Regions from separate parts of the Weizmannia sp. FSL W8-0676 genome, predicted to be linked through region 1. Evidence: predicted binding sites of a transcription regulator. Region 1 holds the regulator's gene; each other region holds the start of a gene.
The links. The regulator LexA, encoded in region 1, represses DNA repair genes until DNA is damaged. The targets are predictions, from matches to a motif close to CGAACATATGTTCG.
Positions count from the first base shown of each region.

Region 2: the regulator LexA is predicted to act here: its motif matches at 1,940-1,953, upstream of NST20_RS03175 (DNA repair exonuclease).
Region 3: the regulator LexA is predicted to act here: its motif matches at 9,056-9,069, upstream of ruvA (Holliday junction branch migration protein RuvA).

Region 1 is NZ_CP151954.1:1,625,958-1,636,704, reverse strand. Features, by position in the region: gene NST20_RS07940 (solute carrier family 23 protein) at 1-481, shown strand, start outside; gene NST20_RS07935 (SPFH domain-containing protein) at 528-1,367, opposite strand; gene NST20_RS07930 (hypothetical protein) at 1,489-1,692, opposite strand; gene NST20_RS07925 (dynamin family protein) at 1,858-5,457, shown strand; gene NST20_RS07920 (MerR family transcriptional regulator) at 5,552-5,941, shown strand; gene glnA (type I glutamate--ammonia ligase) at 6,011-7,348, shown strand; gene lexA (transcriptional repressor LexA) at 7,567-8,187, opposite strand; gene NST20_RS07905 (hypothetical protein) at 8,262-8,420, shown strand; gene NST20_RS07900 (LysM peptidoglycan-binding domain-containing protein) at 8,395-8,733, shown strand; gene NST20_RS07895 (recombinase family protein) at 8,730-9,383, shown strand; gene NST20_RS07890 (DUF896 domain-containing protein) at 9,475-9,708, shown strand; gene NST20_RS07885 (ISLre2 family transposase) at 9,865-10,747, shown strand, end outside.
Region 2 is NZ_CP151954.1:655,578-666,324, reverse strand. Features, by position in the region: gene NST20_RS03180 (AAA family ATPase) at 1-642, opposite strand, end outside; gene NST20_RS03175 (DNA repair exonuclease) at 639-1,913, opposite strand; gene NST20_RS03170 (hypothetical protein) at 2,068-2,454, opposite strand; gene NST20_RS03165 (helix-turn-helix transcriptional regulator) at 2,468-3,193, opposite strand; gene NST20_RS03160 (hypothetical protein) at 3,409-3,591, opposite strand; gene NST20_RS03155 (NADPH-dependent FMN reductase) at 3,954-4,526, opposite strand; gene NST20_RS03150 (aldo/keto reductase) at 4,808-5,629, opposite strand; gene NST20_RS03145 (alpha/beta hydrolase) at 5,756-6,505, opposite strand; gene NST20_RS03140 (hypothetical protein) at 6,652-6,813, shown strand; gene NST20_RS03135 (alpha/beta fold hydrolase) at 6,952-7,716, shown strand; gene fbpA (Fur-regulated basic protein FbpA) at 7,759-7,944, shown strand; gene NST20_RS03125 (Cof-type HAD-IIB family hydrolase) at 8,269-9,048, opposite strand; gene NST20_RS03120 (SIS domain-containing protein) at 9,072-9,617, opposite strand; gene NST20_RS03115 (LacI family DNA-binding transcriptional regulator) at 9,759-10,718, opposite strand.
Region 3 is NZ_CP151954.1:1,952,078-1,962,824, reverse strand. Features, by position in the region: gene NST20_RS09710 (Rne/Rng family ribonuclease) at 1-272, shown strand, start outside; ribosomal protein L21 leader region at 320-403, shown strand; gene rplU (50S ribosomal protein L21) at 415-723, shown strand; gene NST20_RS09700 (ribosomal-processing cysteine protease Prp) at 736-1,065, shown strand; gene rpmA (50S ribosomal protein L27) at 1,078-1,368, shown strand; gene NST20_RS09690 (Spo0B domain-containing protein) at 1,576-2,106, shown strand; gene obgE (GTPase ObgE) at 2,141-3,436, shown strand; gene NST20_RS09680 (ACT domain-containing protein) at 3,484-3,936, shown strand; gene pheA (prephenate dehydratase) at 3,962-4,807, shown strand; gene NST20_RS09670 (transcription repressor NadR) at 4,934-5,521, opposite strand; gene safA (SafA/ExsA family spore coat assembly protein) at 5,678-6,931, shown strand; gene NST20_RS09660 (aminoglycoside phosphotransferase family protein) at 6,931-7,899, shown strand; gene NST20_RS09655 (YebC/PmpR family DNA-binding transcriptional regulator) at 8,011-8,733, shown strand; gene ruvA (Holliday junction branch migration protein RuvA) at 9,133-9,735, shown strand; gene ruvB (Holliday junction branch migration DNA helicase RuvB) at 9,752-10,747, shown strand, end outside; gene NST20_RS09640 (DUF2905 domain-containing protein) at 10,747-10,747, shown strand, end outside.

The DNA of each region.
Region 1 (10,747 bases):
GCTTGGCGGATTATTTAATGCTTTCCCGTACACCGCTTTTTCTCAAAACGTCGGCCTTATCCAGCTGTCTGGCGTGAAATCGAAAAACGTGATGGCGCTTGCCGGAACCTTTTTGCTCCTTTTCGGGCTGATTCCGAAATTAGGCGCCCTGACGACAATCATTCCGTCTTCCGTACTCGGCGGGGCGATGATTGCGATGTTCGGGATGGTCATTGCGTCAGGCATAAAAATGCTGAGCAAAGTCGATTTTGCCAATAACGAAAACTTGTTTATCATTGCCTGTTCAATCGGCATCGGCCTTGGCGTCACGGTGGTGCCGGATATTTTCAAGGGTTTGCCGCTGAATATCCAGCTTCTTACGCAAAGCGGCATTGTCGCAGGCAGTGTGACGGCCATTGTGCTCAATCTTTTTTTCCATATCCTTCCGAATAAACAGGAGGCAAAAGCAAAAGTAAAAAAAGTCGGGACACAGGCATCCTGACCGGATGAAAAAAGCTGGGCCGGATTCCGGTCCAGCTTTTTTCGGATTAATTTAAATTGCCGGTATTGATGACCGGCTGTGCGGCCCGGTCGGATACAATCGAAACCATCAGATTGTTGATCATAACCATCTTCCGCTCTTCATCCAGTTCAAAGCCGTCTTTTTCCAATTGCGCAATCGCCATCTGTGCCATGCCGACTGCCCCCTCCACGATTTTTTTCCGGGCGGCAAGAATGGCGGAAGCCTGCTGGCGCTGCAGCATGACGCTGGCAATTTCTGTAGAGTAGGCAAGGTGCGTGAGGCGCGCTTCCATAATTTCCACGCCGGCAACATCAAGGCGCGGCTGGAGTTCCTCTTTTAAATGCTTGGAAACTTCCTCCCCGTTTCCGCGCAGCGAAATCCCTTCTGCCTCCGCGCTGTCATAAGGGTATTTTGTGGCGACATGGCGGAGCTCCGTTTCGCTTTGGATCTCAACAAATTCTTCGTAGTCCTCCACATTAAACACGGCTTTCGCAGCATCGACCACACGGAATACGATCACTGCGGCAATTTCAATCGGATTTCCGTCCACGTCATTCACTTTTAATTTGGCGCTGTTAAAATTCCTTACCCGCAACGAAACGCGCCGCCTTACACTGAGCGGAACCGTTACGTAAAAGCCGCTTTCCCGGATGGCGCCTATATAGCGGCCGAAAAAAGTGACAACCAACGCCTGGTTCGGCTGGATTACACAAATTCCCGAGACAAGCAGGACGCTTATGGCAAGCAGGACAATACCGGCAAAAAAATTGACGGCAAAAAGGAAAAACAAACCTAGAACAGCGAAAACGGCAATCGCTAAAATACCGAGAAAACCGTTTATGTGCCAGGCTTTCTTTTCGGACATCTCTTCCCCACCTCTTTTATTTTCTCTTCACTTCATCATAACATGCCGGCATATTGCTGTCACGCTGAGGGAGAGAAATCCCGTGCATTTTAGCAAAGCAAAAGCCGCCAAAGTGTAGCGGCTACTGCCGGTTTGACTGCCATTCCTGAAAGGAGCCCGTTCCGTTGCACCCGGAACAGTCAAACGGATAAGCGTATTCGTATGCGGCCGGCATGATAAAACCGCGCACGGCGCAATCCGGGCATTTGTTTTGTTCCTGCATCGCGGACAAGTATTTTTCGCGTCGTGCGGACTGCCAGGCAGAAAGGGAACGGAATAATCCCATCTGCTTTCACCTCCTGATACAGCCATATGATGGGTTTCTTTCCGGAAAATTATCCGCGGCCCGCGGTATTCGCCCGGGCAAGGAGAAAAATGAGTTTAATATAGTATGAATACGATGAAAAATTCGTTAAAATAGAGCTATCAACACACAATGGGGAGTAAAGTGATGGCCAAACTACAGGAAAAAAGCAAAAACACAACACAGATTTTAAGCTTAATTGAACATTTCCGGCAAAACGGGGATGAACAAAGGGTGGAAAAAGCGAAAAACCTGCTGAAAAAAGTCCGCCGCGAAGATTTCCATATCGCGTTTTGCGGGCATTTTTCAGCCGGCAAGTCCACCATGATTAACGCACTTCTAGGCAGCCGTGTCCTTCCGTCAAGCCCGATTCCGACGAGCGCCAATCTCGTCAAAATTGAAAAGGGGACGGAAGACTGCGCCATTGTTTATGAAAAAGGGGAAGCCCCTTTGATTTTTCACGCGCCGTATGATTTTGAAGTTGTCAAAGATTATTGTAAAAAGGGGCATGTCCAGGAAATTGAAATCACAAAGCCTGATTCCAATTTGCCGGCGGGATTGACGGTGATGGATACGCCGGGTGTCGATTCAACCGACGATGCGCACCGGATTGCCACGGAATCGGCGATTTATATGGCGGACCTTGTCTTTTATGTAATGGATTACAACCATGTCCAGTCGGAACTGAATTTTACCTTTACAAAAGAACTGCTCGATCACGGGCTTGAACTTTATTTAATTATTAACCAGATTGACAAGCACCGGAATGAAGAGCTGCCGTTTTCCGCATTCCGGCGGGGGGTTGAAAATGCATTTGCATCCTGGCATGTCCGGCCGGGTGGCATTTTTTACACCTCTTTAAAAGACCCGGATCATCCCGATAATGAATTCGGCCGGCTGAAAGCGCTCATTGACCGCGCCGTTTCCGAAAAATCCGCCCGGCTGGAACGGTCTGTTGAAGCATCCTTAAGCGTGCTGGAAAAAGAACATGCCGACTGGCTTGAAGCACAGTACGCGCCGCAAAAAGCAGCATATGGGGAAGTACTTGCAAAATACCCAGGAACCGGGAAAGCGGAAGCATATGAAGAGGAACAAGAGTGGTTTGAAAAAGAACGGGTGCTTCTTGCCCGCATTGAAAATTGGGAGGAAGAAACGCGGCAAAAGCTTCAAACACTTCTGGACGGCGCCTATTTAATGCCGTTTGAAACGAGAGAGAAAGCAAAAGCGTATCTTGAAAGCATGCAAAAAGATTTCCAGGCCGGCGGTTTTTTTGCGAAGAAGAAAAAAACCGAAGAAGCAAGAAAACAGCGGCTCCATGATTTCTATGCCGCCCTGAAAGCCAATGTTGAGGCACAAATCGACTGGCATCTCCGCCCGCTGGCGCAAGAAGCTTTAAAAACGCTCCATCTCGCTGGCGCGCAAATGCTGGAACAACAGGCCGGCATGCTTAAAGCAGATTTCAGCGAAGCAATGCTTGCCGCCCAGGTAAAAGAGGGCGCCCGGCTGACAGGCGACTACATCCTCCATTATTGCGAAAATGTCTCGGACGAAATAAAACGTTCCGCCCGCCAGGCTTGGGACGATTGGAAAGCGCCCGTCCTGAAGCAGGCTGCCTTGGAAACAGAGGAACAGCTTAAAATGGCCCGGAAAAAGGCCGGGCAGGCAAAAGAACTGGCAGAGGCTTACAGGCATCTTGAAAAAATAGAAAGGCAGCTTGTCGAAAAACGGGCTGAACTGAAAGCACCTGCCGCACATCCGGAACAGCTGCTGGCTGAAATAGAGAAAGAATGGGCGGATGAAAAGGCGCATTACCGGGTGTACCGCGGGGAAAAGGATGCAAAACAGCCGGAAGAAACCGGCAAGGCTACAGAAACCTCCGCCCCGGCAGAAAAACAAGCCGGCACATTGCCACTTGAAACCGCGCTTGCCAAAATGGAGCAGGCGATTACGCTGCTAAAAGATCAGCACGGTTTTAAACGGTATACCGAAACGCTCAGTACAAAAAGCAGGCGCCTGAAAAACCGCCGCTATACCGTTGCGCTGTTCGGCGCGTTCAGCGCGGGAAAATCGTCTTTTGCAAACGCGCTTGCCGGCGAAAAAGTGCTGCCAGTTTCACCGAATCCGACAACAGCAGCCATTTGCCGGATCTGCCCGCCTGATGCGGCACATCCGCATAAAACGGCAGCCGTCCAGCTGAAAACGGAGGCACAGATGCTGGAAGATGTCAACAAGTCGCTCGCTGTTTTCGGGCTCGGCTGCCGTTCTTTCGGGGAAGCGCTTGAAAAAATTGAAACTTTGCACGCAAAAGAAACGAGCAAAGCAAACGAAAAAGTCCATCTCTCTTTTTTGCGTGCCTTTGCGAAAGGCTTCCCTGATTTCAACGGGCGGGCCGGGCAGAACTTGAATGCCGGAATGGAAGCGTTCCGCCGGTTTGTTGCCGATGAAACCCAGTCTTGTTTTGTTGAGTCCATTGATTTGTTTTATGATTGCCCGTTCACAAGGCTTGGCATTACGCTGGTCGATACGCCCGGAGCCGACTCGATCAATGCCCGTCATACCGGCGTGGCATTTGAATATATTAAAGACTCGGATGCGGTTTTCTTCGTCACATACTATAACCATGCCTTCGCGCGCGCAGACAGGGAATTTCTCATCCAGCTCGGGCGGGTAAAAGAAGCATTTGAACTGGATAAGATGTTTTTTATTGTCAATGCGATTGATCTTGCCTCGTCCGGTGAAGAATATAAAGAAGTGATGGACTATGTCAGGGGGCAGCTGCTCCATTTTGGCATCCGCAACCCGCGCCTGTATGGTGTATCAAGCCTGCTTGCGCTTTCAGGCAGGCGGAAGGAAGCGAAAATGGCCGAATTTGAAGCCGGGTTCCGCCAATTTCTCGACCATGATTTGCTGAATATGGTGCTTCAGTCCGCACAAAACGAGCTGGAACGCGGCCTCGAAATGGTGGATGCCGTGATCCGCGATGCCAATGAATCAATTGAAACAAAGAAAGCGAAACGGGAACTCCTCCGGAAACGGCGGGAAGAGGCAGAAGCCATTTTGAAAAATACAAAGCTGGCGTTCTTCACAGACAGCGTTATGCAGGAGCAGAAGGAGCTGCTCTATTACGTGAAACAGCGTGTTTTTTACCGCTTCGCCGACTTTTTCAAGGAAGCTTTTAATCCGGCAACGGTAAAGGCAGCGAAAGATTTGCCGGGCGCCCTTCAGGAGCTTGCAGAACTCGTCGGTTATGATTTTGCGCAGGAGATGCGGGCGACAAATGTAAGGCTTGAAGCCCATTGCCGGAATTTATTCGCCTCCCAAAGCGCGGAATGGAACAGGGAGATAAAACGTTTGCTTCCTGATTTGTCCGTCAGTACGTTTGAAGCGGGCGCACACGCTACGCCTGATTTTCCTGCGGCTTTTTTGGAGACGGATTTGAAGCCTTTTGAAAAGGCATTCCGCCATTTTAAAAATGCACGCACCTTTTTTGAAAAAGGAGGAAAAGCCGGCATGCAGGAAGAACTGCAGGACGTGTTCGAACCGCTTGCACAGCAGTATCTTGACGTGCAGGGAGAAAAGCTTGCCGGTTCGTTCCGATCATGGCTGGAGGAAGAGTTTGCAAAAATGCAATCGGAAGCTTTGCTCGATATTGCCGAACAGTTCGATGCCCGCCTTGAAGCCCTTAGAAAGAGCGTGGACGTGGCAGAATGGATGGAAATCCGCGAAAAACTCGTTTTGCCTTCCTAAGGGCAATAAAAATGATGTGAGAAAACTTAACATTTTGTTGACAAAAAAACTCACATCGAATATAGTAAAAATATAAAGAAAAGGAGCGTATAACATGGGTCGAAAAGAAATCCGCCGTTCGATGCCGCTTTTGCCGATCGGGACTGTTATGAAACTGACAGATTTATCGGCCCGGCAGATCCGTTATTATGAAGAACATGAGCTGATTACACCGGCAAGGACGGAAGGCAACCGCCGCCTTTATTCCTTAAATGATGTCGACCGGCTTCTTGATATTAAAGATTTGCTGGATCAGGGGATCAATATTGCGGGTATCAAAAAAATCTTATTGATGAACGACCACCGCGGAACCGGGCCGGTACTCGTCAAAAATCATGTAACGGATGAAGAAATCCGCAAACGGCTTCGCCAGGAACTGCTGCAGGCCGGCCGTTTTCAAAGCCCGAGCCAGCGGTTGAGCGATGCGCCCCGTTTTTTCCATTAACGTTGTTGAAAAGCTAGTTTTATAGCTTAGATATATACTTTTTATTGCCTAAAGGGAGGAATACTGTTCATGCCTAAGTTTACACGCGAAGATATTTTGAAGAATGCCGAAGAACAAAATGTGAAATTCATCCGCTTGCAGTTCACGGATATTTTAGGGACGATTAAAAACGTCGAAATCCCGCTCAGCCAGCTTGAAAAAGCGCTCGACAATAAAATCATGTTCGACGGCTCTTCGATTGAAGGATTTGTCCGGATTGAAGAATCGGATATGTATCTGTATCCGGACTATGATACATGGGTTATTTTCCCGTGGACGGCTGAGAAAGGGAAAGTTGCCCGCCTGATTTGCGATATTTATAATCCGGACGGCACCCCGTTTGAAGGAGATCCGCGGAATAACCTGAAGCGAGTATTGAAAGAAATGGAAGAACTTGGCTTCACGAGTTTTAATCTTGGGCCTGAACCGGAATTCTTCCTCTTTAAGCTGAATGAAAAAAATGAACCGACCCTTGAGCTGAATGACAACGGTGGCTATTTTGACCTGGCGCCGACGGATCTTGGCGAAAACTGCCGGCGCGACATCGTATTGGAACTCGAGGAAATGGGCTTTGAAATTGAAGCATCCCACCATGAAGTTGCGCCTGGCCAGCACGAAATTGATTTTAAATATGCGGATGCTGTCAGGGCATGCGACAATATCCAGACCTTTAAACTGGTGGTCAAGACAATTGCACGCAAACACGGCCTGCATGCGACGTTTATGCCGAAACCGTTGTTTGGCGTGAACGGCTCCGGGATGCACTCCAATCTTTCGCTCTTTAAAGGAAAAGAAAATGCATTCTATGATCCGAACGATGCAGAACTGCAGCTGAGCGATACGGCATACCAGTTCATCGCCGGCATCATAAAGCATGCGCCGAACTTTACGGCCGTAACGAATCCGACGGTGAACTCCTATAAACGGCTTGTGCCGGGTTATGAAGCGCCTTGTTATGTTGCTTGGTCCGCCCGCAACCGCAGCCCGCTCATGCGTATTCCGGCTTCCCGCGGCTTAAGCACGCGCGTTGAAGTGCGCAGTGTTGACCCGTCTGCGAACCCGTACCTCGCGCTCGCCGTCCTGTTAAAAGCAGGGCTTGACGGCATCGCGAACAAATTGCAGGCGCCGGAACCAGTCGACCGCAACATCTATGTCATGACGAAAGAAGAAAGAGAAGAAGCCGGCATTGTCGACCTCCCGGGCACGCTGCTGCAGGCGCTGGAAAACTTAAAATCGGATGAAGTAATGGTAGACGCCCTTGGCGATCACATCATCGAACACTTCCTTGAAGCAAAGGAAATTGAATGGGATATGTTCCGCACACAAGTCCACCAATGGGAACGCGACCAGTATATCGAAATGTATTAAGCAAGAAACCCCTTGAAGCGTAAGGCTTTGAGGGGTTTTTGTTTAATGGGCAGTTTCCCATCTCACGCTCAGAAAAACAAAATGCCCGATAATTGCCCCGTTTTTTCCTTCAAAAATAGATTGGAAGCCCGGAAAACCTCAAGTGCCACAGGCATTTTTGCCATCAAACTCGCATATGCTCTATTAAAAAAGAAGCAGCCGAAACTGCCTCTTTTTGATCAGTGCACCATTTGCCTGTACAGCCCGATGACAACGCCGAGAATGGTGACGTTTTTCAATATGATCGGTTCCATTGTCTGGTTTTCAGGCTGCAGCCGGAAGTAGTCTTTTTCCTTGAAAAATCTTTTTACTGTCGCTTCATTTTCATCTGTCATGGCGACCACGATATCCCCGTTGCTTGCCGTCTGCTGGGAGCGGACAATCACATAATCGCCGTTTAAAATCCCTGCATCCACCATGCTGTCCCCTTCGATTTCCAGCATATAGACGGACTCGTCAGACGGGACAAGATGTTCCGGAAGCGGAAAATACTCTTCAATATTTTCTACAGCCGTAATCGGTATGCCTGCTGTTACCTTTCCGACGATAGGCACATTGACAACATTTTGGGCCGGTATTTCTTCATCATGGTCCAAAATTTCAATCGCTCTCGGCTTTGTAGGGTCGCGCCTGATCAGCCCTTTGCTTTCAAGCCTTGCGAGATGGCCATGGACAGTTGAACTGGAAGCAAGCCCGACTGCCTGGCCAATTTCCCGCACGGAAGGGGGATAGCCTTTTGTTTTGACTTCATGCTTGATGAAATCAAGTATCGCCTGTTGCCGTTTTGATAGTTTTGCCATTATATCCACCTCGTCGCAGTTTTGTTTGGCACCCGCGCTGCGTACGGGGACGCAAACGGGAGGAATGCCATTATTTGCTATTATTATATCACATTGCAGAAGATAAAACAAACGTAAGTTCGAAAAAAATGTTGACGAAAAACAGGCGTTCGTTTTATAATAGAACTGGTGATTGGACGAACGAATATTCGCGGGAGGAAGATGGAGATGTCACGATTATGGAAAAAGTATAATTATGTTATGATTTTAGCAGGGCTTGCGCTTGTTTTCGGATTTTTCATGATTGGAAGTCTGCGGGATCCATCCCCACACTATATCAAAATCAGCGTTACAGAGGGCGAGACGCTTTGGAATATCGCCGGTCAGTATGCAGAACAGGGCAAAATGTCGAGGGAAGCATTTATCAGCTGGGTTGAGCGCCATAATGGGATTAACGGCAACATGATCAAAGCCGGCGAAAAAATTGTCATTCCGGTAGAAAAAAATGAAATCAGGGATGATAAAAGGGAACTTGCGATGAAATCACAATGGGAGACGAAAAAATGAAAGTTGTTTTATATTGCAGAGTAAGCACGGAAAAAGAAAGCCAGGAAACTTCTTTGGCGAGGCAGCGGGAAGAGCTGGAGAAGCTTTCGGATTCCCGCGGTTTTCAAGTGGCCGGGGTGATCTGCGACCGGGCAAGCGGCTACGACCTGGACAGGCCCGGTATCCTTGAACTTCTTGATATCATTGGAAATGAAAAGGTTGACGCCGTACTGGTGCAGGATGAAACACGGATTGGAAGAGGAAATGCAAAAATTGCACTGCTCCATTTTTTATATAAAAAAGGGGTCAAAGTATATTGTTATGCACAAAACGGTGAACTCGAACTTTCGGAATCCGATTCAATGGTGTTGAAAATTGTCAGCATGGTTGAAGAGTACCAGCGAAAGCTGCATAACTTAAAAATCAAAAGGGGGATGGAACGCGCAGTCAGAAACGGCTACCGCCCGGAAAAAAATTTAAAAGGAAAGCGGAATCCGGACGGCAGGGAGAGGAAGGAAGTGCCGGTTGAAGAAATTATCCGCCTGCGGGACAACGGCCTGACTTTTCAGGAGATTGCTGCGACAATGCGCGGTTTTGGCTATCAAGTTTCAAAAGCAACCGTCCACCGGCGTTACAGGGAATATATGGAGGAAACGGTGCATGATCAATAGTACCAAAACCGGTTTCGCCGGTGCGCTTTCTTTGCAGGCGGGCCTATATTTTAGTAAGATGGCATCAATCACGGATTAAAGGAGAGAAAATATGCTTTCAAAGGAAAAAATGGCAAGAATAAACGAATTGGCGAAAAAAGCGAAAATCGGCGGCCTGACAGGTGAGGAAGCAAAGGAACAGTCAAAGTTGCGAAGCGAGTATTTGCAGGCGTTCCGCTCTTCATTCAGAAAAACGATTGAAAATGTCCGTGTGCTTGACCCCGAAGGCCAGGACGTTACCCCGGAAAAAATAAAGCAAATCCAAACAAAAAGAAAGCTGCACTAAAGGGGCGCCATCCTGCTTCTTTCTTACAAAATCCATACAAAATGGTAGTATGTGTAAAATTTTACTCGAAGGGCAGATGAGTGGAAAAAAATGGGAAGACGCTCTATCATTTAAATGTACGCTTGTGGGCGAATACATTTAGAAAGAGGTCTTCCTATGGATATTATATCAATAATTGCTAGATTATTAAAGGATACAAAAAGTCTTATTGAATTTGAAGAACAAGTTAAAATTCTGATCCAGAATGCCTTTACGCAATGGGTTGGGGAAATATTTGAGACGTTAGATAAAACAATTAAGCAAAAAAAGCTGGAGGATGGCTGGGAGTACTGCCGGAGTGATAACAGAAGCATTCAGTTTTTATTTGGAAATGTGACCTTTAAACGTTCACTAATGCATGACCAGAAAGGGAATTCACATTATCCTCTGGATGAATGGTTAGGGCTTTTACCATACCAACGATACAGCCCGTTAGTGGAGTTAAAGGTGGCAGAGTTGGCAAGTGAGAACACCTATCGGGAGGTAGCTGATATTTTAAAAGAATGGACAGCAGTGAGCCTTAGTCACACAACTGTAGGGAAAATGGTGAAACGCGTAGGAAAAACACAGGCGGAAGCTGACAGGGCACTTTTAGAAGAGCTGGAAGTAGCTGTCTCACTGCCTGGCGGGAAGAAGGTAGACTATCTGTTTTCCGAGGCAGATGGTGTATTTGTACGGGGACTGAAAAAGAAACAGAGTATGGAAGTTCACCACGCCATTCTCTATGAGGGATGGGAAGCCAATGGCAAAAGGGTCTCCCTGCGTCAGCCAACAGTTATCATGACGACGGAAGCAATCCAGACATTTTGGGATGAAGTGCAAGCCAAAGCTGCCAACACCTACTCTCTTGAAAAAGCGCATGTCATTACAAACAGCGATGGAGGTGCAGGGTATACAGCTGAACGGTTTCAAACAGCATTCTCACAGTCGGAATTTCCGGTGCTCAACCAGCTGGATACCTACCACGTTGCACAAGCCATCGTAAGGACATTCGGGGGCG
Region 2 (10,747 bases), 970 kb from region 1:
CTCCCGGTAACGCGCCTCAAAAGCTTTCCATGCCTGTACTTTCAGCTGCTGCTCATTGATTTTTTTCGAAAGTTCTTTTTCCCGCTTGAGCAGCTTATTTAATTCAGGGACGGAACCGGTTTTTTTGTACAGTGCGCCTGCCTGTTTGTCGAAGTTCTCGAGAACCCGGCGCAGCACATTGATGCCCGAAGCGGCTGTGAAAAAACTTTCCCCGGCATTGCCGCCGCTTTCCAAAAGGCTTTCGCCACCTTCACGGAGACGGACATGGTCAAGGGCAAACATATTTAAAAACTGGGATTCAGGCATATGGTTTAAAAAAGCGGCGACCGTATTTTCCGGGACCGGGTTGCCGTCCGGACCAAGTGCCGTATTCTTTTTCCCTTTTCTGCGGGTAAACTGCAGAGCTTCCCCTTTTGTGTTGCGCAAAAGCCCTTCAATTCTTAATTTCGTATTGCCATGGAGGAAAGCGTCGTTCGTTTTTTGCGGAAATCCATATAAAAAATGCGTAATCGAGCGGAGTGTTGTGCTTTTTCCGGCTTCGTTCGGCCCGAACAGCAGATGGAAGTTTTTCTCCGGATCAAAGGAAAGCATCTGGTCTGTAAAATGCCCATAAGCAAGCAGGTTCAAATAATCAAATCTCATGCCTTTTCCGCCCCCGTTTCCGTTAAGGAGTAAAGAATGAAGTCTTCCACATCTTTTATCCGCTTTTTGATCAGGCCGGGGTTGGAAAAATCAAACCCGTCTTCCCCTTCTTTCAGTTCATGCGGAATGGCCTGGCGGATATCACTGAACTCATCCAGCAGCGCTTCAAGCATCTCTTCATTTTCGGCCGTGCTGCGGATAAATTTTAGCACCGTCCCGATTGGCGACTGTTCATCGGAAAAGGCATCGGCATCGTTCAGTCCTGTTGTTTTGATTTTTACTTTCTCCACCCAAATTTCACCGAAACCTGTCTCAAGCGCAATGGAACGCAGCTGGTTCAAGAGGAGGTCTTTTTTTGCAATCAGTTCCCTGTGCATTTTCGTTGCGCCGGCCAATTCAAAACGCACCGCCAAGTAACGCCCGTCTGCTTCCCCGTATGCCTTTTCAAGCGCACTGCGGGCCGCGTCCATGAGCCCGTCCATCGTTTCGATGTCGCCCATATCAACCGGGCATAATGTCCAGCGCAACACATCAAGCGGGATGGGTTCCAACTTTTCAATCGTATCGTCTTTTACTTCCACATAGGTGCAGCCCTTTTCTCCTGTCTCCCGGATATGCCGTCCCTGGATATTGCCCGGGAACAAAATCACCGGATCATGCGGATGGAGCAATTCCCGCATATGGATATGGCCGAGCGCCCAATAATCATACTGCTTCTCCATCATATCTTCTATCGTGCACGGCGCGTAATTTTCATGCCCTTCACGCCCCGTCGCGCTTGTATGTAAAATGCCGATATTGAAATAGCCTTCTTTTTTCGGCGGATAGTTTTTCACAAGATTTTCTTCCACTGCCCGTTGTGCAAAACCTTGCCCGTGAATGGCGACGCCAAGGGCATCAAGGGTAACCGTTTCCGGCGCTTTTACCGGAAATTCGTGGACATTCTCCGGCAGTTTCAGAGATTTCGTCATCAAATTGGCCGCATCATGGTTGCCGCGGATGAGGAAAACAGGAATGCCTTCTTTCTGCAGGCGCAACATCTGGCTTGTGAAAAAGAGGCCGGTATTGTAATCTTTCCAGTTGCCGTCATACAAATCGCCGGCAATGATGAGAAAATGGACTTGCCGTTCAATCGCCGCATCCACCAAATTTTTAAATGCTTCACGGGTTGCACCGCGGATTTTTTCCACTGGTGCCCCCTCGTATTGCTCCAGGCCGGCCAAAGGGCTGTCCAAATGAATATCAGCCGCATGGATAAATGAAAAAGACAAGGCACTCCCTCCCAAATTTAAAAACGAGAACATTTATTTGCTATTTTTATTTTACATGGACAGGGAGGGAATGATCAAGAGAAAAAACGTTTTTCTGAATATTTTTATATTTATCCAAATACTTTTGCAAGCCGCTGCAATTGAAACAGAGAAGTTACGCCCGGCCGATTCCCAGTTTATATTGAATATCGTTCACCAGTTTTTGGTATCTTTTTTCTTCCCGGAGAACTGCAAAAACGGGATTTTCCTTAATCAGTGAAAGGAAACTCGTTTTTATGCTTTCATCGTCACGCGGGCTGTTGGTACCAATCATTCCTATTTCTTCTATCCATTGCTCGACATCCGGAAAATAACGGTTTCCCCTCAGTTTAAAAGGAAATGGGATGCTACAAACCGTTTCTGCATATTGTTCCAGGGCTTCAAGCGCTTTTTCTTTTTGCTGATGCTGGATAAACCCTTGCGCAGCCACAATATGGACCGTAAATGCAGCATTTGTGCCGATGCTTTTCAATTCATAATCGTCTATCAAGTGTTTTGCCATCCGGTACGTTCTTTCAAATCTTGCTGGTTCCTGCATCTCCCTGGCTAAGTTTTGGACCAACAGCTGTAAGGTACTCAAAATGTTTTGAAAAAGGAAAATTTGCCCTGTTCTGGCTGCCTGATCTTCCTCTCCTCTCATTTGATAGGCCTGGATGAGGAGCACATCTTCCCCCCATATACGGAGCTAAACTGTTTTTTAACAGCAAAATAACCTGGTCATAATGCCCCAGCGCAATTTCGGAAAGCGCCTCCAATATGTTTGCTGTTTTTAAATCGCCAATTTCCGCCCACTCTTCCTTTACCCTGCGGCACAAATCAATGCAAAACGTATAAACTTCTTGTTTTTGCTCTTCTGTTTTTGCCAAATTGGCGTAGTTCATTAAGAGTTGCGCGATTGAAAGCAAGAATGGAAAACAGGCGTAGTATTCTTTTACAAGTTGGTTGACCTCTTCCATAGTTTCTTCAAACGGTTTCCGGGCAAATTCTTCCGACAGCCTGTGATAGATTTTTTTAATTTCCGCTTTTGAAAGTTGTGGCTTATAGCCCAGTAGTTCATCGACGGTAATATTAAAATAGGCTGCCAGCTTGGGGAGAATCACAATGTCCGGGTAACTTTGCCCTGTTTCCCATTTGGATACAGAGGCTTTTGAAACACCCATGTAATCTGCAAGCTGTTCCTGTGTAATGCCTTTTTCCTTTCGCTTGCGGATAATGCATTTGCCAATATGTAGTTCGTTCATCCTGTTCACCTCTTAACGCCATTGTATTTCCTTGTCTCTCTACCTGTCGATGGATTATCTGTTGACTTTGATGAAGACGGTTGAGTTTCACTTTTTTTAAAGGAAAGGTAAAAGTTGAATTAGCACTGTCATGAATAAAATGAATAAATGAATCACGAAAAACATACAGAAAAAATATTTCGGAATGATATATTTTTCTTTAAAAAAAAGACAGATCACCATGGCAGCAGGAAAAATAAACAGGCCCATTTTTTGTCTACACTAAAGTCTGGGCGCAGATATCCGTTAAGATGAAAAGCCATATCTTTACCGATAAAAAAATAAAAAACAATTGAAAGCAATAGGCTCAACATCAATAGTATAAATTGTCTTTTTTTCGTTAAAAAATATGGTAACATTTGGTGCCCTCCTTTCTCTATTAATAACTCCACATATTTACGTTGCATAAAACAGGGGAAAGTTTTGCCCGTTTTCCACTTGAATACAGAACCTTTTGGCTGTTCCGGTGTAATTTTTCTTTCGCTTGCGGAGGATACATTTGCTAATATTCAGTTCATTCATCCTGTTCACCTCTTAACGTCATTGTATTTCCTTCGCTTATACCTGTCGATGGATTATCTGTTGACTTTGATGGAAAAAGTTAACCAACAGGAAACTTTATCTCTTAAAACTTCCGCTTTTTGTCGCATTCTCTCGTTCAGCCAGAAAAGGGCGGACAGTTTTAGCTGTCCGCCCTTTTCTGATCCATCCACGTGAGGCTTTAGTCACGGGAGGTGTACGCTGCTTCTTTTGCTTCTTTTATTTTTGCATACGTTTCCGTAAGCATGACTGTGTCCTCCACAAGCCGGCTGATCCGCAAGAGGACGTCTTCATTGATAATTTCTTTCCGGTAAAAATCTTTTTCTTCGATAAAAACATAAGACTGGACAATTTGGGCCCTCATGTAAGACAAAATCGGTTTGATCTGCTGCTCGGCAATCAAATAATGTTTCGGTGAGCCAGCCGTGACAATGATGCTTGCCACCTTATCCCGAAGTGATTTTTCTGGCAGCAGGTCAAACACATTTTTCAATGTTGCCGGAATCGATGCCTGGAAAACCGGCGTGCCGATGATAAGCGCATCCGCGTCCATGACAGTTTGCGCCACAAATTTTGTATCCCCTTCATAATCCATATAATGGCGCCCATCGCTGAACTGCACATCGTAATCCGCCAGATCAAGGAGCGTGACTTCCGCGTTTGGATATTTCCCGCGGATCACGTTTACCGCGTAGTTCATCGCTGTTCTTGTTTTCGAGCCGACGCGCGAGCCCGAAAGTGCAACAATCTTCATTTATGCTCCCCCTGGTTCTTTGCTGTATATTTTCAATGCCGGTAAAAAGTTCGCAGATTTCTCTATTTTTTTCAAACAGCATGTGCCGGCCGGGCAATCTTTCCAGTGATTTACAGCAGACTGCCGCCAACATTCCTGTTATGCCTTTTCTGTAAACAACAGCTTTGTTCTTTTGTAACCATTATAATATGAAAAAAGAACGGTTGCACTTAATCACGCTTCGGAATCAGCTTCGATACAATTTAAAAGGCTGTCCAAATGAACAGCCTTTTTCTTTCCGTTTATTTTTCTGTCTCTTTCAACTGATCGAGATATTGCATATCTTCACTGGAAATTTCAAAGTCCACATCCGCATTTTGCAGGATAAATGCCTCATGCGTCGATTTTGGAAGCGGCAGCACGCCTTTTTGCAGGCAGTAACGGATACAGATTTGCGGAAGTGTTTTGCCGTATTTGTCTGCAATTTTTTGGATCTCGGCGTTTTCCAGAATTTTTCCTGTAGCAAGCGGCGAATAGGCCTCAACCAGGATGCCGTTGTCCCGGCAGAACGCTGTCACGTCTTCCTGTGTATGTCCAATAAAGTAACGGATTTGGTTGACCATCGGCTTGATTTTCGCATTTTCCATCACGGCTTTCAGGTCGGAACCGCTGAAATTGGAAACGCCAATTGCCCGACAGCGCCCGCTTTCATAGATTTTCTCCATCGCTTTCCAAACTTCAATATTTTCTTTCGTATAATCGGCCCCCTTTTCGCTCCATGGCCACGGGGCATGAATCAGATAAAGGTCGAGCTGCTCAAGGCCAAGATTTTCCATTGTTTCGTCAAATGTTTTCAGCGCTTTGTCATACGACTTGATTTCCGCCGGCAGCTTGGACGTGACAAAAATGTCGCGCCGGTCAATGCCGGAATCCCGCACTGCTTTGCCGACACTTTCTTCATTATGGTAAGCATAGGCGGTATCAATGTGGCGATAGCCGTTTTTCAAAGCGAAGGATACGGCATGGTAAGTGGTTTCGCCGTTCGGGACTTGCCATGTGCCAAGGCCGATTTTCGGAATCGCCACCCCATTTTCCAATACAAAGGTTTCATTTAAACATGACATGTGCAAACCTCCCAATTTTTACATAATGGTTTGTCATACAGCGCCGCTCGTCCCCAGTTATGCGTGGCAAAATTTTCTGATTTTATCAATCTGGAACCGTTTTTCCGGCCGGTCAAATCTCCGCAATCAGGCATTAGCCGGAAACTGGCCGAGCACTTTATGAAGCCAGGAAACGCTCAGGCCAAACCATTGCGCCGCATCTGCATCCACATTGGCTTTCAATCCGTTTGAAGTGTGGGGTTTGGCGAGAGACAGCCCGTGCTTTCCCTTTTGAAAAATATGCGACTCGAATGGAATGCCGTGTGCATTCAACGCCTGCATAAAGGCAATCGAGTTTTCAATCGGCACGGTTTGGTCTTCAAACGTTGAAAACAGAAAGACCGGCGGCGTTTCGGCAGTCACTTCCTTGTCAACAGACGGCACCGGAAAAGCAAGGCTCCCGCTCATCGAATCCAAAATACAAGGGTAGCCTAAAATCAATGCATTGGGCTTATTTTTCCCGATCGTACCGAGTGCGGCGGCAAGATGCCCTCCTGCAGAAAAACCGGCAACCGCAATTTTTTCAGGGTCTGTATGCCATGCCCCCGCATAGTCGCGAATCCGCTCCATGGCTTCTTCCGCATCTTGTAAAACCGCTTCAAAACGGAATGATTCCCCGACCGAGTAGCGCAGTACAAACGCGTTGAATCCTTCCGCCAAATATGCCATCGCAACCGGTTCCGCTTCCCTGTCCGAGGTAAACCGGTAGGCGCCACCGGGAAAAATAAGCACACCCGGGCGCGCCCCGATATTGCTGAACTCGGGGGATCCGTCCAGTACGTACGCCGTCAGTTCAGCATCCTGATGCGCCTTTAAACGTAAAGTTTCTGTCTTCACAACCCTCTCCTCCTCCTGCCCATTTGCGGGACGGTTTCATTTTTACAGTAGCACCGGCCATTGCAAAAAACAATGAAAACGTTCCTGTATATCCTGCCCCGTTTAAAACAAAATAAGGTTGGTTCAAAAAAAGTGGAGGTTGAATCATGAAATTAGCCGCACATGAACTGTATGGTTTAAATGAACTGGCGATGGGCTGTGTCAACTCGATTACGAACATGGCATATATGCTCCAGCATGTCCAGGATCCGGCGTTCAAAAAAATTCTTGAAAGGCATTTTCCGCTCCATATCCGGGACTATAGTTAGCCCTTTTTTACAATGGTTTTTACCTATCCTGCGTCATTTTACCGATAAAACATACTTTACAACTAGGATTAATTGGTTTAAAATTATGTTAACATTTTAAATTCACTGACCGTATAAACGTTAGGAAGGAGCTTTTTTATGCATGAAAACTATCCCGTTCTTACGGGTGCAGAATCCTTTTTTATAAAAGGAAATGAAATGGGCATTCTCATCTCGCATGGCTTCAACGGCACCCCGCAGAGCGTCCGCTTTTTGGGAGAGGCACTGGCAGCGGACGGGTTTACGGTTTGCGCGCCAAGATTAAAGGGACACGGGACGCATATCCTGGAAATGGAACGCTGCACTTACAAAGACTGGATTGCTAGCCTTGAAGAAGGTTATCAGTTGCTGAAACAGCATTGCCGCGATATTTTTGTTATCGGCCAGTCAATGGGTGGCACGTTGGCTTTGCATCTCGCGGAAAAACACCCGGATATCCAGGGAATAGTGTGTATCAACGCGGCTATCCAAAACATCCCTGAACTTGAAAAATGCCTGGCGAAAGGGCGGTTTATTCAAGAGGGCCCGCCGGATATCAAAGCAGCAGGCGTGCATGAAATTGCATATGAAAAAGTGCCGGTGGCTTCCATCCGTGAACTTCTGTCCGTGATGCGGGAAACGCGGGAAAACCTCTCCGCCATCCATTGCCCCGCACTGTTTTTCCAATCAACAGAAGACCATGTCGTGCCTCCTGAAAATACAGATTATATTGCCGCGCATATTCATGCCAGCTGGAAAAAAATCATCCCGCTCCGCAACTCTTATCATGTCGCAACAATGGATCATGAAAAAGAATGGATTGCGGCACAATGTTCATTATTTGTTCAAGAAATTGCGCATATCGAAACCCGTACGGAAATATGATGAGTTTTAAATCATGCTCCAAAAGGATGGGAGGATGCTCATTTGAAAAATTTTCTGCGGCACGCGATAGAGAAAAAACGGCAATATTTGATAGAACAGCTGATTGCCCTTGGTGCCTATCGGGAAGATGACAAGCAGCTTTTTACCCTGACATTGACGGAACTTGAAACAGAATATGCATACTTCAGCAAAATCAGCCAAGAGAAAGAAGCGCCCGGAAGGGAGTAGTTTTGCCGGCGCTTCTTTTTTGTGTGTTTTTTTAAATGCCCAAAAACGGCATAGACATTCCTGCCACAGTAAACGTGACACCTTTATTTAGGGCTTGCTGAACGAATTCGCTTCTGAGTTTGTCTGCAAGCTCTGTCTCAAAATATAGCAGAATTTTTTTACGAAAATGGGTGATTTTATCTGAATTGGCTTTTGAGTGCAAGCTTTTCACCGGATTTGTTGTAAAACCCTAGCATTTAAATGGTTGCCAAAGCTGTCAGCATCCTTGCCAAATCTAAGCGTTGTGCTTATTCACCAAGCGCTATTTAGTAAGCTCTTTACAGGTTATAGCAGCCCGACAATTTGCAGGCCGTGGGGAATGCCCATGTCTTCCACCGATTTTGTAATGTATTTGGCGGCGGCCTTTACCTTTTCTTCCGCATTTCCCATTGCCACACTGTTTTTAATCATGGACAGCATTTTAATATCATTTAACCCGTCGCCAAATGCATATTGGCGTTCTGGAGGAAAACCCAATTTTTCAACAATTTTTTCAATTCCTCTCGCTTTTGACCCGCCTTTTGGCAAAACATCGACGGAGAGCGGATGCCAGCGGATAAATTCAAAATCCGGAAATGCCTGTTCATACTGTTTCTCTTCCCCTTCTGAACAGAACAGGAGCGCCTGGTACAATTCCCGCCCTTTATAATAATGCGGGTCATACGCAGGCAACCGGCCAATTTTCAAAGACGCAATGCTCTTTTCAATATCCTCGTGGTTTGGCACATTGGCTTTCATGTCTTCATGGTCCATATAGACGAGCGGATGCTGGTGGGAAAGGGCATATGCAGTCAATTCTTCAAGCGATTGCCTGTTTAACGGATTTTTAAACAATACCTCTCCGTTCATAACAACATATTGCCCGTTATAACTTACAAACGTATCCATCCCGAGTTCCTTCCGCAAATCTTCAAACATAAACGGGGCCCTGCCCGTTGCAATGGCTGTGACATGGCCATCGCTTTTCAGCTTATCTATCGCTTTTTTGGTTGTGGCAGGCAGCTTTTTCTCATGTGTCAGCAAAGTCCCGTCTATATCAAAAAAAATCACGCTTTGTTGTTTCATATTCTTCCTGATCCTTTCCCGTTCTATTTCAGGCATACTTTTTCAGGCTGGCGCTTTTTCATTAAAGATGCTGTAATGACATCATAAATCAAAAAACTCAGCAGTTCAAATAAGGTTCCGATTCTTTCCGGGGTGGGGCCGGCCTGTTTTATGCTTTCAAATTCAGACGATTCGTCCGGCAACAAAACCGTCACATCCGCCATTTTTGCAAGAGTTGATTCGGGAGAAGCCGTTATGGCCACCATTTTTATGCCGTGGAGCCTAGCTTTTCGGGCGGCATTCAATAAAGCGGGATTTTCTCCCGATTTTGAGCTGAACAGGATGGTATCCCCTTTTTCAGGAACAGGTGAAATCAAATCGCCGATCATCCCAACCCGGAACCCCAAATGGACCAGCCTGTTGGCAAAGACACGGAGGATCATTTCCGAACAGCCCGTTCCTGCCAAAAACAAACGGTTCGACCGGCCAATCACCTCTACAACCTTCTCTAATGGTTGATCGCCTATTTTGCTGCACAAACTGGCATACAGTTCTAAAACCACGGCCTTTGCATCTTCCAGTATATTCACTTTTCTCCCTCCCCGTTTGATCAAACAAAAGTATCCATTTTGCGGCGCCGTTTCGGGCACAGTGATTGTTTTGGCAGGCTGGGGCTGGCCGAGCTTTACACGCGGCAGAACTGAACGGAACTTCTCCAGCCTCCCTTTTCCCTATACCGTGCCTCTTTCAATGAGTTTTGCAGAAATTTCCTTGTTTTTAATTTCCTTCGTCAAAACCTGGCGGACAAGGTTCCGGCCCATTTCAACAAGCGGAATATCTATGGTTGTGATATTCAGCATTCCGGCAATCGGTTCATTGTCAAATCCGATGATGGCCAGCTCATCCGGAATAGAAATCTGCTGTTTGTTGCAACTGATGACAATCCCCGCTGCAACCTGGTCGCTTGTTACAAGCAATGCCGAAGGAGGCGGGTCCATTTCTTTTACCCAGCACAAAACCCTTTCTCCATCCTCGTAGTCGTAGCATTGGTCAAAAACATATTCCGGATGGTGCGGCAAATGGTATTTTTTATGAAAATCCCAATAGGCTTTTTCGCGGTTCCGGCTGTTGGTGCCGGATTTCCTGCCGATGCAATACCCGATTTTCGTATGGCCTTTCCGGTACAAAAATTCCAGTGCATCCATAAAAATTTTATAGTGGTCAATATAGGTTGACGATATTTCTCCGCCTTTTACACATTCACAAAGCGCAATCGGCCCGAATGGCAAGTATTCTTCAATTTTGCGCATACTGCAGGCACGCGAACAAATGATTAAACCGTCAATTTGCTTTTGTTGCAGCATTTGTAAGGCTTCCGTTTCCCTGCTTTCCATATAGTCTGTTTGAAACAAAAGCAGTTTATGGTTATACTCAAGCGCCTGCTTTGCGATCCCTTTCAATAAAAGGGCAAAATAAGGATGATCTGTAAACGGCAAAACGACTCCGATCAATTTTGTTTTCCCTTTACTTAAATGGACGGCATTGATGTTTTTATGGTACCGGGTCGCTTTCACCGCTTTTAAGACGGCGTTCTTTTTTTCTTCACTTACATACGGATGATTGTTCAGCACACGGGAGACGGTCGTCACAGACACGCCGGCCATTTTCGCCAAGTCTCTTATATTTGTCATAACCTCACCTATTAAAACACTTGCGATTT
Region 3 (10,747 bases), 330 kb from region 1:
GCAAAATCGAAAGCCCCGAGACGCTTGCTTTCCGCCTCGAACGCGAGCTGTGGGAAGCGCCGCACGCGGATTACGAAGCCGTTTTGATTGAATGCACGCAAGATGTGAAAGATTGTTTTTGCGGGGAAACGGGGGTACACTTAAAGCGGCTGGAAAACCTGCTCGGCATGAGACTGTTTTTTCACATCTCCCGCGATGCGCATCCGTTTTATGCCATCCGGCAGTTCGGGCCCCTGTCCGCGCTTGCCGCAAAAGGCAAAGATCCCAATTGACAAAGGAAAAAGTGTGTGTTACCATCAGTATGTTATGTTTGTAGCGCCCTGTGCTACAACCGCTCAGGAACAGGCTTTCCAAGTTTTTACGCTTCGTAAAACGCCTGTCTTTGGCGAGTCTGAGTCTTAAGGAGGTGCAGTGATGTACGCAATTATTGAAACCGGCGGGAAACAAATCAAAGTAGAAGAAGGCCAGGCTGTATACATTGAAAAATTGGATGCAGCAGAAGGCGAATCTGTTACATTTGACCGCGTTCTTTTTGTCGGCGGCGAATCGGTAAAAGTTGGCAGCCCTGTTGTTGAAGGCGCTACGGTTACGGGTAAAGTGGAAAAACACGGCCGTGCGAAAAAAATCGTTGTGTTCAAATATAAAGCGAAGAAAAATTACCATAAAAAACAAGGCCACCGTCAGCCGTACACAAAAGTGGTCATTGAAAAAATCAATGCGTAAGGTGCACGCGGCATGATCCGGGTCCGCATCAAACGCAAAAAGAATGGGAACATCTCGTCTTTTGAAATGAGCGGCCATGCCGAATTTGCCGGATACGGCCAGGACATTGTCTGTGCCGGCGCTTCCGCTGTTTCTTTCGGGACGGTGAACGCCATTATGGAAGTGGCGGGGGTTGAACCTGAAATCCGCCAGTCCGAAAGCGGCCTTTTGGAATGCAAAATCCCTGCGCAGCTGCCGGAAGAACAGGCGGCAAAAGTGCAGATTCTGCTTGAAGGCATGGTTGTATCCCTCGAGACGATAGAACGGGAATACGGCGAATTTATCCATATAACCTTTGAATAGGAGGTGAGCATCATGTTGAAATTAGATCTTCAGTTTTTCGCTTCCAAAAAAGGGGTCGGCTCCACGAAAAACGGCCGTGACTCGATCGCAAAACGCCTCGGCGCAAAACGTGCGGACGGGCAGTTCGTAACAGGCGGCTCGATCCTTTACCGCCAGCGCGGGACGAAAGTCTTTCCGGGCGAAAACGTCGGTCGCGGGGGCGACGACACTTTGTTTGCGAAAGTTGACGGCGTTGTGCGTTTTGAACGCCTCGGCCGCGACAAGAAAAAAGTGAGCGTATATCCGGTGGCACAAGAAGCCTGACCCATAAAGCCCCGGGCTGCGATATTCGCGGCCCGGGGCTTTTGCATTTTCCGGCAGCACAAACGCCGCGTCTGTACCGAAAAACGTACAAAAACCGCGCTGCCGCACCCGCCTGGCGAGTGCGCTATCCATTCGCGCCCCGTGCAACCTGGGGCAATTTTTGCTATACTTAAACATAACCTATTTCGGAGAACGGGAGCTATGAAAATGCGGGAATGGACGACGGTTGACGTGCTTCGCCACGCCAGGCATGACTGGCTGAACAAGGTGCAGCTGATCAAAGGATACGCCAGCTTGAACAAGATGGAAAAAGTCAAAAATATTGTGGAAGACATTATCCGGGAAGCGCAGCAGGAGTCAAAATTATCAAATTTGCATCGGTCGGAATTTGCCGAACTTTTGCTTACATATAACTGGGAAGGGCACACGGTGCAGATTGCATATGAAATATTGGATGTAGACCGGAATGCGCTCCCGGATGACGGGGAGCTGACCGGCTGGATGAATCATTTTCTCGCGGCTGTTGAGGATGCAGCCGATCCAAATGGGGACAACCGGTTATATTTATCGGTCAGCACTTTGCCATCCGGTGCCCGTTTCTTTTTCGAGTTTAGCGGAACAATAAAAAAGCGCGGACTGCTCGCCGGGTTTCTGGAAAACGATTGCCCGGGGATGAACGTGATCCACGCATACCCGGCATCCGCTTTCCCGGTTGAAATAATCTTTCCGAAAGCCTAACGATACAGCAATTGCAAAGGTGGTTTTATCTTTTATGTTTGTGGACCAGGTGAAAATTTATGTGAAAGGCGGGGACGGCGGCAACGGGATGGTCGCATTCCGCCGCGAGAAATATGTGCCGATGGGCGGCCCTGCCGGAGGAGACGGCGGCCGCGGCGGCGATGTTATTTTTGAAGTCGATGAAGGGTTGCGGACGCTCATGGACTTCCGTTACAAGCGCCATTTTAAAGCGGACCACGGCGAAAACGGCATGAGCAAAGGAAAACACGGCCGCGGGGCGGAAGACATGATTGTCAAGGTGCCGCCGGGTACGGTCGTCATCGATGACGATACAAAGCAAACGATTGCCGATTTAACGCGCCACGGGGAACGGGCAGTGATTGCCAAAGGCGGGCGCGGCGGCAGGGGCAATATCCGCTTTGCGACACCGGCCAATCCCGCACCGGAAATTGCCGAGAACGGCGAACCGGGCCAGGAACGTTATATTGTCCTTGAACTGAAACTGCTAGCCGATGTCGGCCTTGTCGGTTTTCCGAGCGTCGGGAAATCAACCTTGCTTTCCGTTGTCTCTTCGGCACGCCCGAAAATTGCGGAATACCATTTTACGACGCTTGTGCCGAATCTCGGTGTAGTCGAGACGGAGGACGGCAGAAGTTTTGTCATGGCCGATCTGCCGGGGCTGATTGAAGGCGCGCACGAAGGCGTCGGGCTCGGCCACCAGTTTTTGCGCCATATCGAACGGACGCGGGTGATCGTCCACGTCATTGACATGGCGGCGGTGGAAGGGCGCGACCCGTATGAAGATTATTTGACGATCAACAAAGAACTGAAAGCTTATCATGAACGCCTTTCTGAGCGCCCGCAGCTCATTATTGCCAATAAAATGGACCTTCCGGGCGCGGAAGAAAATCTGGCGGCATTTAAAGAGAAGCTGGGCGATGATGCCGCACGCGTCTTCCCGATTTCCGCGGTGACGCGCAAGGGATTAAGGGATGTTTTGTTTGCGATTGCCGATTTGCTCGATGAAACACCTACCTTCCCGCTTCACGCCGGCGAAGAACCGGATGCGGAACCGTCCCGTGTATTGTACAAGCATGAAAAAGAAAAGGCTGATTTTACCATTACACGCGATCCGGACGGCAGCTTCGTCATCCACGGGGAAAAAGTTGAGAAGCTGTTTAAAATGACGAATTTCAGCCATGACGAGTCTGTCCGGAGATTTGCCCGCCAGCTGCGCGGAATGGGCATTGATGACGCGCTCCGTGCACGCGGCGCGAAAAACGGCGATACCGTCCGCCTCTTGGATTTTGAGTTTGAATTTGTAGATTAACCGTGCTGGGCCGGGGAATCCCGGCTCCGAGTGGAGGAAAGGGCATTTTGGAAAAGAAAGCAGAGCATAAGTTTATCTTGGTGCGTGAGGATGTTTTGCCGGAAGCGATGATCAAAACACTTCAGGCGAAAGAACTGCTGGAAAGGGGACAAGCGGTATCAGTCGGGGACGCGGCGAAAAAAGCGGGCTTAAGCCGCAGCGCTTTTTATAAATACCGCGATACCGTTTTTCCGTTCCATTCAGTTGTAAAAGAAAAAATTGTGACCTTGTTTTTTTATTTGGAAGACCGGTCCGGGACATTATCCGAAATTTTAAGGATTATTGCGTCTTATTCATGCAATATTTTAACGATTCACCAGACGATTCCGATACAGGGGCGGGCAAATGTCACTGTCTCGCTGAATGTGTCCGGGATCAACAGGAGTTTAAATGATCTGCTGGAAGAACTGCAGGCATTTGAGTTTGTCAATAAAGTAGAAATATTAGGGTCCGGAGCCTAGAACTCCGGCCGGCGGGGGAGAGGAAATGAAAGCAGCTTTTTTCGGGCCGGAAGCGACGTTTACCGATATCGCTGTCCAGTCAGTGTTCCCGGAGGCCAGCCGGGTTGCGTACCGGACGATTCCGGAATGTCTGGAAGCCGTTAAAGCAAAAAAGGTGGATATGGCGGTTGTTCCGCTTGAAAACGCCCTGGAAGGTTCGGTAAATTTAACGGTCGATTACTTGTATCATGAAGAACTGCCGCCAATCCGTGCGGAAATCATTGTGCCGATCGAGCAGCATTTTATGGTTCATCCTGCAAATGCCGGCGCCTGGCGAGAAACGGAAAAAATCATTTCCCATTCCCATGCGCTTGCGCAGTGCCACCAGTTTCTGCGCCGGGAATTCCGGCGTGCGGAAGTGGAACCAATGGGCTCTACGGCCGCTGCTGCGAAATATGTGAGCGAACACCCGGAACTGAAATGGGGGGCGGTCGCCAATGAAATGGCGGCGGAATTGTACGGCCTTGAAATCGTCAGGCGTGCCATCCATGATTATCCGTTTAACCATACGAGATTCATTGCCCTTTCAAATGAGGAGCTTCATATCGAAAAAACGCCTGATTTCCTGAAATCGACGATCATGGTCACACTGCCGACGGACAAGGCCGGATCGCTGCACCAGGTGTTGTCTGCCTTTGCCTGGCGAAAGATTAACTTGAGCAAGCTTGAATCGCGGCCGTTAAAGACGGGGCTTGGAAACTACTTTTTTATGATTGACCTGAACCACTCCTTAGAAGAAAAGCTTGTCCGCTTTTCGCTTGAGGAAATCCACGCGCTCGGCTGCACCGTGAAAGAACTCGGGACCTATTATAGGTATATGGCGGATAAATGATGATCGCTTCTTCAAGAATGTTAGGATAAGCCCGGCTGGAACCCGGGCTTATTATTTTTTGCAAAACAAGCTTTAAACCCAGGTTTTTAGGCCGGATGGGTGATGAAAAAGAGCTGTCCTTTATGTTTAGGGCAGCTCTTTTTCATTTTCTGCAAATAAAATGCCAGCTTCTTTCAGCGCCTGTTCCGCTTCTTCAACCTGCCGCCCGCTTGCGGCTTCCACCGTATGCAGGTGGATGCCGCCTGTTAATTCGGATAAGTAGCTGGCATTTGTTTCTTCAATGCGGCGGATAAACCGGGCCACTTCTGCGCGGGTGGAGACCATGATCGAGGCGGTCAGATCGCCGTATACCGGATGCTCCACCTTGACATCTTTTACGGTCACCCCGTGGTCCACGAGCAAATTCAGCTCATGTGCGACCTGTTCGCGACTATGCATGCAAACAAGCGTTTTCTCCACTTTGTTTTCCGCACCGGCGGGGTGTATGTACAAATATCCCTGGCTCGTTGCCAGGATCGGTTCGTTTTTCGCTTTCAGGAGCGTAATATCATTTACTATAATCTGCCGGCTCACATTTGTCCTTTTTGCCAGTTCCCCGCCCGTAATCGGCTCCCGGCTATTCTGCAGCCATTCGAGGATCAAATGCCGCCTTTCATCCCCAAGAATTTTTCTCTTTTCTGCCAACAGTGTTTCCCCCCATTCATTCGGCCTCATTCGGATTTTATCATACGAAGGCGCCGGGATGAAAGAATCAACTCTTTAAAGGGCATAAAGGACGCGGGACGTTCATAAGTTTTTATGTAAAATCAATCGCATTTTGCCCGGCACCACATAGAATGTATGGACTTAAGCCTTGAGGAGGGGAAATGTGTGAAAATCCATATCGTGCAAAAAGGCGATACGCTCTGGAAAATCGCCAAAAAATACGGCGCCGATTTTGACGAATTGAAAAAATTGAATGCGCAATTATCCAATCCGGAAATGATTATGCCCGGCATGAAAATTAAAGTCCCGACAACGGGCGGCATGGTAAAAAAAGAGACACATACAGGCCATGCAGGTTACACGGGCCACGCGGGTGCAAAAGAAATGCCGCTCGTGACCCATCCGTACGAGCAAATGCCCGAGGCCAAGATGCCCGTCGCAAAAGAAATGCCGGTACCAAAAGAGGTGCCAAAAGCGTCAGCACCGAAAGAAACACAGGTGAAAGAAAAAGTGGTTGAAAAAAAAGAAACGATTTATAAGCCGGTGATGCCACAACCGGTCATTCCGGAAATTGACATCCATAATTACTATGTGACCAATATGGCTGAAATCGAAACCCATACAGCTGCACCGCCGCCGAAGCACCATGAAAGCGAATCGTCGGAAAGCGTGCACTACACCATGCCGGTAAAGGAAGAGTGCCCGGAAATGTATGTACCGTATAATCCGTGTCCGCCCGTGATGCCGGTATACGATTGCGGCTGCGGGGGAGGGGACATGCACGCCGGATTTTTCCCGCCTCCTTACAGCATGCCATATCCGCAAGTCCCATATCCGATGCCGTACCCAATGGCCTATCCGCAAATGCCGGCGATGGCCGCGCCGACAGGGTTCACGCAAATACCGGCGATGGCCGCGCCGGCAGGGTTTATGCCGCAGCAGCAGCCGGCGTGGCAGGAGGGGCAGCAAGTGATGCCGGGTTACGAATGGGAAGAAGAATCTTCTTCATCTTCTCCTTACCCGTATGGCCCCGGTATGCAGGCAGGGGTTTCTGCGCAACATCCTGCCGCCGTGCCGCAATGGGGAGCGCAGCAGGCTCCTTTATACGGCGCTGCTTCAGAAAGCCCCGCTTATATGCCGCAGTACATGCCGCCGCAAACCATGCCGCAGTACGCCCCGTATCCGCCGCACCAGCCGCAGCCATGCGGGTGCCAAAAGCAACCGTACGCCGGCATGCAGGAATCGTACGGGATGGCGGCGCAACCGTACGGCATGCAGGAACCATTTGGCGGCATGCCGCAACCGCCATACGGCGTGCAGGAACCGTACGGGATGCAGGCCCCGTTCGGCTATGACCGGGGCGAAAAAACGGACCAGCCGCAGGAAACCCGGGATCCTTCCGGCGAAGAAGAAAAATAATGGGCGGCGGAAGACAAGAAGGAGACGAAACCAAACGTCTCCTTCTTTATGCGGAAAACAGGCTGCAGGAACCCATTGTTCACTGGCGCAGGTTGCGCGACCGGGTGTGGCTTGTCGGGACAAAGACAAAAAAAGTGATGATGAAGCAATATGGTTCCGATGCGCGCCTTAAACGGCAAATGCTGCTTACATCGGAACTGCAGAAAAGCGGTTTCACTCAAACTTGCCGTTTTCTGGAAGATGAAAGCGGCAGCCCCTTTCAAGGCAAAACTTTTGGCTTTATGGCATACATTGAAGAAGACCCGGCCGGTTTCACCTTCGGGACGGAAGAAGACATCCGCGCCGCTTTCCGCCTGTTAAAACAGTATCACGAAAAGACTGCACATTTTCCGCAAGCCGTAAAAATGGAATTTCCACGCTTTTTTCAGCTGAGAAAATGGCAGGCGCGGTACCGTGCATTTCTTGAAAACAAAGAACAGATTGTCCGATATTTGCCGGAAACGTATTTCACCGCGTACGAAAGATGGGCAGGCGAGGCGTTAAACCGGCTCGAAAAAAAACAGCATTGGCTTCACCGCCCGCCGTACTGCATCACGCACGGCGATGTTGCCCACCATAATTTTTTGCGTGCGAAAAACGGGAAACTGTATTTGATTGATTTTGACCTTGCCCGCCTTGCCCCGGCCTGGACTGATGATCTCCAGTTTTGCAACCGGGTTTTGCCCGCTGCTTCATGGTCGCTTGCCGCCCTTGAAAACTGGGGAATGCTGGACGGCGCGCCGGACCGGGAAACTTTTCTGGAGGCGCTTCTTTACCCGACGGATGTTTTAAGGGAGTGGAACCGTTTTGCTGGAAGCGGCAAAAAAGAAAAAGAGCAGTACTGGCCGCATCTTTCCCTGCTTTCAATTGGGCAGTTCGGGGAACGCGCCCGGTTTCAAAAAGAAGTAAAAAGGCGTTTGCAAGCATAACGGAACACCAGGGGCGCTCCCCGCCGGCATAACGATTTTCATCCTCCTTTCGGGCGAGTATGGTATAGTAATAGGGGACTGTATCAGCGCTGTCAGAAAGGAGTGATGGCCATGTCCGGCCATTCCAAATGGAAAAATATTCAGGGCAGAAAAAATGCGCAGGATGCAAAGCGCGGAAAAATCTTTCAAAAACTGGCAAAGGAAATTTATGTAGCGGCGAAAAACGGGCCTGACCCGGAAGCAAATTCAAGCCTCCGCCTGGTCATTGAAAAGGCAAAGGCCGCCAATATGCCGAATGACAATATTAAACGCGCCATCGAGAAAGCAAACGGCAGCCAAAACGCCGAACATTACGAGGAAATAACATATGAAGGGTACGGGCCGGGCGGCGTTGCCGTCATGGTCACGGCTTTAACCGATAATAAAAACCGGACCGCTTCGAATGTCCGTGTTGCTTTTTCGCGCAACGGCGGAAATCTCGGCGAAAACGGATGCGTGTCTTTCCTGTTTGACCGCAAAGGCTATCTTGTCATCGAGCGGGAAGGGCTCGAGATAGATGAAGACGGAATGCTGCTTGCCGTGATTGAAGCAGGCGCCGAGGAAATGGAAACGAGCGATGAAGTGTTTGAAATTTATACAGACCCGGAGCAATTCATGGATGTGAAGAAGAATCTGGAGGAAAAAGGCTTTACATTTGCCCGGGCAGAAATCACCATGGTGCCGCAAAACACAATTGCTTTGGATGAAGCGCAAAAAGAAAAGATGGAGCGATTGCTGGACAGGCTGGAAGACGATGACGATGTAAAGGAAATTTACCATAACGCCGAATTATAATGTCCCAGGCACTTTCTGCACCCGGCCCGTCCGGGTGCAGAAAGTGCTTTTTTGCGGCAAAGCCGGTTAGGCCTGTATCAAACCGGCTACACTGTGGAGTGTGGCCCGTGCTGTTTTAAACCGATGCACTGCGGCTAATCGTGCCATTTAAACCCGGGGGATTGTTCCAGCTGAAAATCCGGGGAAGCCCGTCCGGAGGCAGCGGCGGCCCGGTATGCCGGACGGACACTCATCTGTCTCCGGATGCCGGTTTCCTTCCGCCATGGAAACAGGAAAAGCGCCTCATCTTTAGGAACCATCCGGTCGGAAAAAAGGGCAAGACCGGACATTCGTTCCCAAAACGGTTGCGTTCTGTGGTACAATATGGGATAGCAAGTTTTTGAGGAGCGTGTGGGAAGGTTGTACGAATATATTAAAGGCATCATTGATTCCGTGAGCCCGGATTACGTTGTCGTGGAAAACGGGGGGATCGGCTATCGGCTGCTGGTGCCGAACCCGTATATTTTTTCAAAAAGCATCGGACAAGAACGAAAAATTTTTACATACCAGCATGTGCGCGAAGATTTGATCGCGCTTTACGGTTTTGAAACGGCGGAAGAACGGGCGCTGTTTCAAAAGCTGCTTAATGTTTCCGGCATCGGGCCAAAAGGGGCGCTTGCCATTCTAGCGTACGGGCAGCCGCAGCAGGTCGTTGACGCCATTGAGAATGAAAATGAATCTTTCCTTGTCAAATTCCCCGGTGTCGGCAAAAAAACGGCAAGGCAGATGATTCTTGATCTGAAAGGAAAGCTGCAAGGCCTCGTGCCGGAGATGCCGGATGATGTGGGCGGGGAAAAAGCGGCGCCTGCTTCCGGCAACCAAAACCTCGAAGAAGCGGTGCTCGCTCTGGCGGCGCTCGGCTACTCGGAAAAAGAAATCGCGAAAGTGGTGCCTGAACTTCCGGAAGAAGTGCTTTCTGCGGATGAATATATTAAACTCGCTTTAAAAGCAATGGTAAAATAATGGAGGAGGGGAGAGCATGGAAGACCGCGTAGTTTCCGGCGAGGCAAACGAACAGGAAGTTTCCTTTGAAATGAGCCTCAGGCCGCAAACCCTTGCGCAATATATCGGCCAGGATGAAGTGAAGCATAATTTAGCCGTGTTTATTGAAGCGGCAAAAGGACGGGGCGAAACACTCGATCATGTGCTGCTTTACGGTCCGCCGGGGCTTGGCAAAACGACGCTTGCCGCCGTGATCGCAAACGAAATGGGCACGAACATCCGGACGACTTCAGGGCCTGCCATCGAGCGGCCGGGCGATCTTGCCAGCGTGTTAACCGCGCTTGAACCGGGGGAAGTGCTGTTTATTGACGAAATCCACCGCCTGCCGAAAGCGATTGAAGAAGTGCTGTACCCGGCAATGGAAGACTTTTGCCTTGATATCGTAATCGGCAAAGGATCGGGTGCCCGCTCCATCCGCCTTGATTTGCCCCCGTTTACTTTGATCGGGGCGACGACAAGGGCTGGTTCGGTTTCAGCACCGCTGCGCGACCGGTTCGGGGTGATCAGCCGGCTCGAATATTATAACGAAGCGCAACTGGCGGAAATTGTGCTGCGGACAGCCGGCATCCTTGAGACGGCGATTGAGCCTGAGGGGGCGGCGGAAATTGCAAGGCGTTCGCGGGGCACGCCGCGGATTGCGAACCGGTTGTTAAGAAGGGTGCGCGACTTTGCCCAGGTCAAAGGAGACGGAAAGGTAACCCTTGAGATCGCCAATTATGCCCTTGAACTTTTGCAAGTTGACAAACGCGGGCTTGACCATATTGATCATAAGCTGTTAAAAGCGATCATAGAGCGCTTCCGGGGCGGTCCTGTCGGGCTCGACACGATTGCGGCCAGCATCGGGGAAGAAAGGGAAACGATTGAAGATGTATATGAGCCGTATTTGCTGCAAATTGGCTTTTTGCAGCGAACGCCGCGCGGCAGGGTAGCGACCCCGCTTTGCTATGCGCATTTTCATATGGAGGTGCCGGAA